DNA from 2 places in the Ruegeria sp. HKCCA4812 genome. Region 2 is predicted to be linked to the other one. Evidence: riboswitches for the same ligand, from Rfam matches in the RefSeq annotation. Region 2 holds a riboswitch; the other holds the start of a gene.
What was found. A riboswitch is a leader RNA that binds a small molecule or an ion and turns the genes downstream of it on or off. The one in region 2 is predicted to bind cobalamin.

Region 1: it holds a riboswitch for cobalamin, as region 2 does, so the genes downstream of both, GOW04_RS20970 (DUF4198 domain-containing protein) here and GOW04_RS08645 (DUF1636 domain-containing protein) in region 2, are expected to answer to the same signal.

What each region holds. Positions count from the first base shown of each region.
Region 1 is NZ_WQFQ01000013.1:18,700-23,950, reverse strand. Features, by position in the region: gene cbiQ (cobalt ECF transporter T component CbiQ) at 1-480, opposite strand, end outside; gene GOW04_RS20980 (cobalt ABC transporter permease) at 480-1,055, opposite strand; gene cbiM (cobalt transporter CbiM) at 1,052-1,663, opposite strand; gene GOW04_RS20970 (DUF4198 domain-containing protein) at 1,670-2,455, opposite strand; cobalamin riboswitch at 2,586-2,785, opposite strand; gene GOW04_RS20965 (ROK family transcriptional regulator) at 2,907-4,031, opposite strand; gene GOW04_RS20960 (sugar ABC transporter substrate-binding protein) at 4,285-5,251, shown strand, end outside.
Region 2 is NZ_WQFQ01000002.1:252,290-257,540, forward strand. Features, by position in the region: partial or broken gene GOW04_RS21905 (GH1 family beta-glucosidase) at 1-838, shown strand, start outside; gene GOW04_RS21910 (ROK family protein) at 815-1,864, shown strand; gene GOW04_RS08635 (carbohydrate kinase) at 1,904-2,830, shown strand; gene GOW04_RS22215 (D-lyxose/D-mannose family sugar isomerase) at 2,949-3,068, shown strand; gene GOW04_RS22220 (D-lyxose/D-mannose family sugar isomerase) at 3,146-3,511, shown strand; cobalamin riboswitch at 3,612-3,809, shown strand; gene GOW04_RS08645 (DUF1636 domain-containing protein) at 3,907-4,263, shown strand; gene GOW04_RS08650 (ABC transporter ATP-binding protein) at 4,260-5,033, shown strand; gene GOW04_RS08655 (ABC transporter substrate-binding protein) at 5,050-5,251, shown strand, end outside.

The sequences.
Region 1 (5,251 bases), on a different contig from region 2:
GAACATCAGCAGGTAAACCAGCTTTTCGGGGCACCGCAGACGATGCAGGGCGTGGCCCAGTGTAACCGGCTCCATCGTCCCGACCAAAACCAACAGGGACAGGATCACGGCATTGGCGGTCAAGGCAATCTCGACCGCTTTCCAAAATCCCTGCCAGCTTGCGGAGAATCCCCAAAGCGTGAACATCGGATCCCCGGGCATGGAAAAGGGCAACAGGACCAGCATGAACAGGATGAACCCATCCATCATGGCCATTCGCTTCAACGTCTTTCGCCGCGGCAGACGTGAAACTATCAGAAGCGAAAGCGACACTGTCAGCGCCGCGCAAAGCGCGCCGAGGGATGACAGCGCCACGGTCACGACCGCAAAAACAACTGCCATGACGATCCGCATCCGGGGATCCAGCTGGCTGATCAAACCTTTTGGCCCGTCACCGGCTTCGGACAGTGTTTTTTCCTTGTGCCCCAGAACGTGTGCCATCAGGACGCCAGCTTGCGGCGGGCCACCATGTAAAAGCCCAGACCAAACAGACCAACGATGTACCCGATCCCGCCAAGGATGGTTTGCAAGTCATTCTGTTCGCGATAGGCCGCAATCTCGCGCCTGAGCGGGCGCAATTCGTCACGTACGGCCTTGGCGATAACCTGCTGCTCTTCGGCGCTGAGAGACGCCGCCGAACCGCTGGCCTGCGTCACAGCAGCCGAAGATGAGTCACCGTTTTCTGCCACGGCAACGCCCATGATCCGCGCGACATCTTCGGCAGACATCGTGACTTCGGCCACATGCCCGGCGCCAAGGTCGGCAAAGAAGGTGTGCGCCACGGCCGAGGTCGGCGTGTAGACAAAAAAACCGTCCGCATCCGTGACCGATCGACCCAGCTCGGCCCCATCCGGGCCGGTGACAATGACCTCGGTGCCGTTTGCCATGTCGCCGTTAGAAAAGCCAATTTCGCCCTCGATGACGTCTCCCGACTCGAAAACGCCGGCTATGACCTTGTGCGCCAGGGCAGGCACAGGTGCGCAGCACACGGCCAATATGACAACCAGATGCTTCATGTGGCTGCTCCTCTGAAAAACAGCTCGGGCTTGACCTTGCGCGCCAACAACACGGCGAACCCGGTCAAAATCGCCTCGATGGCCATGACAGGAATATGGGCGAAGAAAACAAGCTTGGCGGCAGGCAGAAATTCATCCCCCGACAGCGCCAGGGAAAACGCGACCATGCCGGTTGTCGCTGCAATCGCAAATGCGCCGCCGACGCCCCCCCAAATCGCACCTTGCAAAGGCGTTCCACGCGCGATCAGACGACCGAACAACATTCCGGCCACCACTGCGGGAAAGGCGATATTGACGGTGTTGATCCCCAACACCGTCAACCCGCCAAAGCCGAAAAAGACCGCCTGTAGCAAAAGCCCGACGAACAAAGCCGGGAATGCGGCCCAACCAAGCAGCAGCCCGGCCATGCCGTTGAGGATCAGATGGACCGACGACGGACCAATGGGCACGTGGATCAAGGATGCCACGAAGAAACTGGCTGACAGCACGCCCGCAGTGGGGATGCGATCAAGATCCAGAGACCTGAGACCCATGGCGATCCCGCCCGCGGCGGCTATGGCGCCGCCAATTACAACCGGGTTGGAAAGGGCTCCGTCGACGATGTGCATCTGGGGTTACTCCAGATCCCAGGCACGAATCCAGATGACCGCATCCTGGCTGAGTTCTTTGCCCTCATGTTCGGTTGCCGGACCGGAACCAAGGGCAGCGAAACCCCAGTAACCGGCTTTTGGAACGCCGAACGAAAAATACCCGTTGTCGTCAGATATTGCGACCACCGCACCACCCGGCATAGGAGACACTTTCGGTGCAGAAGCGGCCGAGCTTTCCATGTCGGGTTCCGCGGCCATGTACTCGATCTCGATCTCGGCGCCCGAAACCGGCTGACCATCAGCCAGCACACGGCCCGTGAAAGTCGAACCCGCGATGATGTTGGTCGGCTTGTTCAGCGGGATAATCTCGGTCGCTAGCCCCACAGGATTCATCCAGTCGGTCGGCAATTCGTTACGGTTCAGGAAGGCTTTGGTGAGCTGTTGGATATAAATGTCTTCGGATTCCTCGTAATAAGGCTGAGGAACCGTCACCAGCACATAGTCGCCCGAACGTTTGACCGGGACACTGCCCTTGAACGCCGCGCCCTCGTTTTCCCCGCCGGTGAAACGGATAGGTTCCAGCGTGTCCAGCAAATCGGTCTTTTCACCGTTGTGGATCACATAGAATTCCTGCGGCTTTTCAAGATCCATGACATGGCCATTCTCGAATGGATGCCAGAAAATCAGTTTGACCGGCACATCGCCCGGTTTCTCGATCATGGTGTCCGTGGTGTATTCCAAAAGGAAATGCGCATTTGCGATGGCAGGAAGAGCCACCGCGGCAGCGGCTGCGCTGAGCAGCGTTTTCATGAACAGTCGTCCTTGTCCCGTCGCGCCAATCCCGGCGCGAAATTCGTTTTGACCACGGGACATTCAACGCCAAATTACCCTTTCAGGCATCCTGGTCCGACGCACATCCCGTCGCCGATTAGGAGTACCCGTTAGAGGGCACATGTCCGGCAGGTATCCTGACTTGCGGGTCAAAGCGTTGGACTGGCCTTCCCGGGCAACCCCCAGTGGCGTTTCAGCCCTGCTCGCCGCTTACAGTTGCGGGTGCAGTTGCGGAATTGGGCCTGAGCCCGCACCGCATTCCCTATTGATTCCAGAGCAAGCCCCGGAACCGGACATGCCGAGCGGCTTGCCAGACAACTCAGCCCTCCGTCAACGAAAATGTGTTACGGCCATCGAAAATAATGAGCTCGGCAGTTTGCGAGAGTGAACCAGTTTGTGAAATATCCAAGGCAACAAGGTGATTTCACATCTAAGCTTCTGAAAGATACCTTTCCGACAACGGCAGGCTCGCCGCGCCCAGTGAGCGTGCTTCCGGGCCCACGGTCCCTGCCAGCACGGCAGGGCGCTCGAGACCGGTCAGGTTAAGCTCAGACAGTTTGTCTTCGACCATTTCAACCAAACGCGCCTTGATGTCCTGCGGCATCCAGCCGTCAATCTTCACGCATTCGAAATCTATCAGGCTACAGGACGAGACAATCGCATAGGCAATCCCACTCGCCGTCTGTTTCAACCAGTATTCCAGTTGAACTTTTGGCACATCCCAACGCTGGGTCGTTTCCCAAATGGAATGCGACGTGACACCTGCTGTGGTGATTGCACGCTCGAGCACATACAGGCTGGCCACGTCGATAAGGGGTCTGACACCACCGGCATCATCTGGCACAGGCAAGGGGCCGATTGCGCCCGCGTTTCCACGTCCCGAAAAGATTGCGCCATTGAGGACCACACCGCCGCCAATGAAAAACCCGATATAGAAGTACAGGAAATCCCTGGGCCCATCGGCTGGACCGAATACCAATTCCGCCCCACAAGCCGCAGTGGCGTCATTTTGCAGGAATACCGGAATATCGAGGCGCCGCGCCAGGTCAGCCTTCAGGTCTGATACGCGCCACGGGTCCATTTCTTCCTGAGGAACCTGAAGGGTCTGGGCCCAGTCCCATAGGTAGAACGGCATGGCAATCCCAAGTCCCGCAATCCTGCCTTTGGCCTCAGGCGACATGGATGATATCATTTTGCCCAGACTCTCAGTGGAAAACTCCAAAGTGGCTTTCGGCGTTGGATAGTCATAGGTTCGCCGATCGCGTTGCCGCACATTTCCGACAAAGTCAGTCAAAACCAACTCGGCACTGCGACGCCCCACCTTGAGCCCAAAGAAAAAGGCACCATCCGGGTTAAGTCGCATGGGAACGGAAGGTTGCCCGACTTTCCCGCGGACCGGTTCACCGCGCAAAAGCAAACCATCCTTCTCCAACAGTCGCATAATGACGGAAACGGTTTGTGCCGACAGTCCGGTCATGCGCGCGATCTCGGACTTCGCAAGCGCCTGGTGACGCCGGACAAGCGACAATACAAGCCGTTCGTTCCGGGCCCGCATCCCGCTTTGGTTGGTTCCGCGTACCTCTGACCCGTGCAGGCCAATCGAATTTTTCCGAGATGAATTTTCCGGCACGACCACCCCTTTCCTGTTGAAGAATGAGAAAGCCCGCCCGCACTGTCAATAATAAATAAGAGTGATTTATTTATTGACTCAAAATTCGAATCTTGTGATTGTTTCTTATGGGGTCAGGATTTTTTGCCTGATCGCCCTCGTGCCCTACTCGGCATAGAAAAAACTGGGAGGATAATCGATGAAACTTGCAAAACTTGCGGGTGCTGCTGCGCTCGGGGTTACTGCCATGGCTGGCAGCGCAATGGCGGAAGGCGAAACTGTTTGCCTGATCACCAAGACGGACACCAACCCGTTCTTTGTCAAAATGAAAGAAGGTGCGACTGCAAAAGCGGAAGAGCTGGGAATGACGCTCAAAGCCTTTGCGGGCAAAGTTGACGGTGACCATGAAACGCAGGTGCAAGCCATTGAGACCTGCATTCTGGACGGCGCCAAAGGCATTCTGCTGACGGCCTCGGACACATCATCCATCGTTCCGGCCGTGAAGCAGGCGCGGGATGCAGGTGTTCTGGTTATCGCTCTGGATACGCCGCTGGAACCCATTGACTCGGCTGACGCGACCTTTGCCACGGACAATTTCCTGGCCGGGCTGCTGATTGGACAATGGGCCAAAGCCACGCTGGGCGACGCGGCCAACGACGCGAAAATTGCGACACTGGATCTTGCCGTCAGTCAGCCGACAGTGGATGTGCTGCGCAATCAGGGTTTCCTGCAAGGCTTTGGTGTCGATCTGGCGGACCCGAACGTAATCGGTGATGAAGATGACCCCCGTCTTGTCGGAAGTGATGTCACTGCCGGCAACGAAGAAGGTGGTCGCCGCGCGATGGAAAACCTTCTGGCCAAAGATCCCACGATCAACGTTGTTCACACCATCAACGAGCCTGCCGCGGCAGGCGCCTACGAGGCGCTGAAAGCCATCGGGCGCGAAAATGACGTGCTCATCGTTTCCGTGGACGGAGGCTGCCCGGGTGTCCAAAACGTTGCCGATGGTGTTATCGGCGCGACGTCGCAGCAATACCCGCTGCTGATGGCATCGCTGGGTGTTGAGGCCGTCAAGAAATGGGCGGACGAAGGCGTGAAACCTGAAAACACGCCTGGCAAGGATTTCTTTGACACCGGCGTGGCGCTTGTAACCGACAAGCCTGCCG
Region 2 (5,251 bases):
CGGAGACCGGATGTTCAGTGCCGCGCCGATCAACGAACCCTGGTGTGTCAGTTGGCTGAGCCATTTTGAAGGCCACCATGCGCCCGGTCTGCGCGATATCCGCGCCGCCGCCCGGGCGATGCATCACGTTTTGTTGGCCCACGGGCGGGCGATTCAGGCCATGCGCAGTCTTGGGATGGGCAATCTGGGTGCCGTGTTCAACCTCGAATGGTCCGAGCCCGCGGATGACAGCGCGGAAGCGCGGCTTGCGGCAGATCGCTACGATGCGATCTACAACCGATTCTTCCTTGGCGGTGTTTTCAACAAGGAATATCCCCAAACAGCCCTGGAGGGGTTGGAGCCACACTTGCCCAAGAGCTGGCAGAACGACTTTGAAACCATCGGCACACAGGTCGATTGGTGCGGGTTGAACTACTATACCCGAAAATTGATTGCCCCGGCGGACGCCGCCTGGCCCAGCCTGCAAGAGGTTCCCGGACCGTTACCCAAAACGCAGATGGGATGGGAAATCGATCCCTCTGCCCTCACCCGCTTTCTTGTCAGAACACGGAAAGACTATACGGGGGCGCTGCCAATCTATATCACCGAAAACGGTATGGCGAGTGAGGAGCGCGTGCGGGACGATGATCGTATCGATTATCTCGACAAGCACCTTGCGGCCGTGCTGGACGCTTTGGCACAAGGTGTTCCGGTGAATGGCTATTTTGTCTGGTCGCTGCTGGACAATTATGAATGGGCCTTCGGGTACGAGAAGAGGTTTGGACTGGTGGACGTGGATTTCGAAACACTTGCGAGAACGCCCAAAGCGTCTTTCATGGCGCTGAAATCCGCCCTGTCCGGGGGTCAGAGCGTCTCTCAGCCGTTAGCGCAACCATTCGGTGCCGTGCATGAGCATTGGAATCTGGTCGCGGATATCGGCGGTACGAACACACGTCTGGGCGTCGTCACGAACGGAGAATTGGCAGACCTTCGGAAACACCCGACAGGTACATTGGAAGACCTGCTGGAGGCGTTCCATGACCTTAGGGACGAGATCGGAACCAACCCACAGGCCGTCGTAGCAGCCGGAGCCGGGCCGGTCAGGGACGGAACGATTCAGCTGACAAATGCAAACCTGGATCTTTCGGAAACCGAGTTGGCGAAAGCAACAGGAGCAGAGCGCACCTTTGTCATAAATGATTTCACCGCTGCGGCGTGGTCGGTGGCCGAGGTGACCCGGTCGGATGTTGCGGTCTTGCAGGGTCAGGCAACGCCGCCCGCAGGCACACGGCTGGTTGTAGGGCCCGGAACCGGGCTTGGCGTTGGTGCGTTGCTATATTCCGAAGGCAGGTATCACACGGTTTCCGGCGAAGGCGGGCACGTGGGCCTGTACCCGCGCCATCGCGACGAAGTTGATATCTTTGAGGCGGCACGTCGCATCGCACCGGGTTGCTTCTTTGGGGACAGCCTGGCGCTGGAAGCAGAAATGTTCCTAAGCGGAACCGGCCTGCCGATCCTGTATCAGGCGGTTGAATTGGCAGCCGGTCAAGCGCGAACTCAGGCGCGCTCTGCAAAGGACATTCTGAACGATGCCCGCAACGGCACCGATCTGGTCGCCGAAAAAGCCGCGCAGATTTTTACCACCCATCTGGGTGCCTTGATGGGTGATCTGGCGGTCACCTTGATGCCGGAGGGGGGCGTTTTCCTTGTCGGCGGCGTTGCCGAGAAGAACCGCTGGCTATTCAGTGACAACTTCAAGGATGCGTTCAACGGCGGCGGCCGCTTCAGCGATTTACGCCGCTCCCTGAACCTATACGTGTCCGAACAGGCAGAGTTCGGGATCATCGGCGCAAACAACTTCTGCAAGAACGCGCTGAGACAATAACCAGACTAACCGAAGTTTCTTACCAAAAAGGACCAAGACATGATCCTGTGCTGTGGTGAAGCGCTGATAGATATGATTTCAGAACCGACCGCATCGGGCGCAATTGGTTTTGTGCCACATACTGGTGGTGCGGTTCTGAACACAGCCGTCGCGATGGGACGTCTGGGTGTTCCGGTTGGGATGCTGACAGGTTTGTCATCGGACATGTTCGGCCAACAACTGATCGATGCGCTGAAAGCGAGCCATGTGGACACGACACATGTGATCATCTCGGACCGTCCCACCACGCTTGCCTTTGTGCAGCTCTCGGATGGACACGCGACTTACAGCTTTGTCGATGAAAACACCGCGGGCCGGATGTTGCTGCCCGAAGACATGCCCGATCAGCTTCCTGCCGTCTCTGCCCTGTATCTCGGTGGAATCAGCCTTGCGTGTGAACCTTGCGCAGATGCCTATGCCGCCCTTCTGGACCGCCACGGTTCCGACCGGGCAGTGATGCTGGACCCGAATATCCGCCCGGATTTCATCAAGGATCAAACCCGATTTCGGACGCGTTTGAACCGCATGATCTCGCGTGCGGATATCGTCAAGGTTTCAGACGAGGACCTGGACTGGATCATTCCGGGCGCTGAAGCCGAATCCGCAAAAGCGTCTGTGCTGTTGCAGGCGGGTCCTTCCGTTGTCATCGTCACGCGTGGCAGTGACGGGGCGCACGGTTACCTGGCGGATGGTTCCGAAGTCTCGGTTCCTGTGAAACCCGTTGAAGTGGTCGATACGATCGGCGCAGGTGACACGTTCAACGCCGGCGTTCTGACCGAGCTCAGCCGCGCAGGGCATCTGACCAAGTCAGGTCTGCGCGGATTGACGGTTGAAAGCCTGCAAGCAGCCATGGAACTGGGCGCTGACGTCGCGGCCGTGACCGTTTCCCGAGCCGGGGCGGAACCCCCTTGGGCGCACGAACTTTGATCTGCTGGATGGCATGATGAAACGATCCGAAATCAACCACATCAAGCCCTAGGCCCAGACGTTCATTCAATCTTTCGGCGCCGCGTAGCCGCTCTTTGCGGATTGATCGCCCGAGAAAATGCGCATCTCTTTGGTCGAAACTGTCCGCAGCCGCAGGCTGGGATGGAACATTACCAATTACGCACAAGGCCATTTCGACGAACATTGCCTATTCCCGTTCACTCTACGCAATGGTTAGACGAAGGATCTGAAATCCGGGCGTGGGATGCTCTGTGCAGAAAACTGTTGATCTTTAAAGACAATCAGCTTTCTCCGATGCACCGGCATATTATCAAGGCAGAAGACATCATCAACCGGGGCGGCGGCGATCTCGTTCTGGAAATTCATGCGTCGGATCCAAACGGTGGCGTCGACCGCGACAACCCGGTGACGGTCCCCAGCGATGCCTGCCCTGTAACCTTGCAACCCCAAGAGTACGTGCGGCTGAAGCCGAGGCAAAGCGTAACTCTGATGCCCGGCATCTGGCACGCTTTTTGGGCCGAGCGCGGCGATTGCCTTATTGGCGAGGTATCGACCGTGAATAACGACCGCACCGACATTGGGTTTGAAAAGCCAATTCCACGGTTTTCAAAGGTCGAGAAAGATTCCGAACCGGATTTCCTTCTTGTATCAGACTATTGACACCGTTCGGTCCGGGCTGGCGCAGCAGGACAGCTGGGTCAGCTGTCGCAATTCCATCTACCAACGCCTTCGTCTGCCGCTTGACAAGTCTGGCATTGCCGGACTAGCTGAGCGGGATGGTTCCATAAGGGATGAAAATGGGAACACGGTGCGGCACTGGAATGTGCCAAGTCCGTGACTGCCCCCGCAACTGTAAGCGGTGAGCGACGCCACTTCACCACTGACCCGCATGGGTTGGGAAGGTCGGCCAAGCAACGACCCGCAAGTCAGGAGACCTGCCATCGCACTATGAACCAACCCGAGGCGGGGCGTCTCGGAAGGAGGCTTGATGGCGCGTTTGCGTAATATCTGGGTATGTGCCCTCTGTCTGCGTCTGGCAAACGACGGAGATGGCTATGACCTGCTATTCTGATCACTTTGTTCTGATCTGTTCAACATGTCAGGGGGCGATGTCTGCCGAGGCCGCGCAAGACGTGCTGAATGCCCGGTTGCCTGACGGTTTTGAAACCCGAATGGTGGCGTGCATGGCAGGTTGTGAACGGGCCATGACCGTCGGATTTCAGGCCCCGGGAAAAGCGCAGTACCTGTTTGGCGATATCACGACATCACACGACCTGTCCGCCCTGGTCGAATTCGCGACCCAGTTCGGCGACAGTGACGATGGCTGGACCAGCGCCTCGGACCGCCCCCCTGCCCTTTTCGCAAAGACCTTGTCGCGAATACCCGCATTGCCGTCCGGTGGCGCTTCATGAGTTTTCTGGTTGCCGAGAATTTGGAGTACTATGCTCTTAATGGCGATATCCTGTTGCAGGATGTGTCCTTTCGTCTGGAAGAAGGATCAATTCTGGCAATCGCCGGGCCTAACGGCGCCGGCAAGACCACTCTGCTGAAACTGCTGTGCGGGATCGAACGGGTTATCTTGGGTGATGTTTGGATAGAAGGCCAAAGCCTTCGGACCCTGTCCGCCCGCCAACGTGCCCGCTCCATTGCTGTGGTCGGGCAGCAGGAAATGCCTGACGGGCGGATGCGCCTGCAAGATTATGTTGCGCTGGGGCAAATCCCGATTCAGGGCGAACGTTCGATGGCTCAGCACAAGGCTGATCTGGAACGGGTTCTGACGACGACCGAGCTGTCGCATTTTGCCAACAAAACGATGGGTCAACTGTCCGGCGGAGAACGTCAGCGCGCACATATCGCGCGCGCGTTGGCCCAGAACCCGTCCTTGCTGTTTCTAGACGAGCCAACCAACCATCTGGACCCCGATGCCAAGGGGCACATGCTGTCTCTGGTTGCTGATCTGGGGGTAACGGTCGTCATGATCGTCCATGATCTGGTCATGATCCCGGAATTCGCCACCCATGTGGCGCTGATGAAAGCCACGCGTCTGACGGGGTTCGGGCCTGTTGTCGAAGTTCTGACCCCAGACCGGGTACGTGAGACATTCGGCGTGGATTATCTGTGCTTTCAGCACGAAGGCCGCATGATCCCCGCACTGGATATCCGAAAACGGAAACTGTCATAATAACAGGAACTTAAATATGATGCAGAAACTTTGGCCGGTGGTTGTTTTCGCTGGCTTGGCAGGTGGCGCGGCAGCGGAAGCCGTCACCGTGGACAATTGCGGCGAACCGCTGGCTTTTGACTCGGCGCCGGAACGTCTGGTCGTGCATGACATGAACATGACGGATATGGCCTTTGCGCTCGGCCTTCAGGACAAGATCGTGGGGCTTACCGGAATTA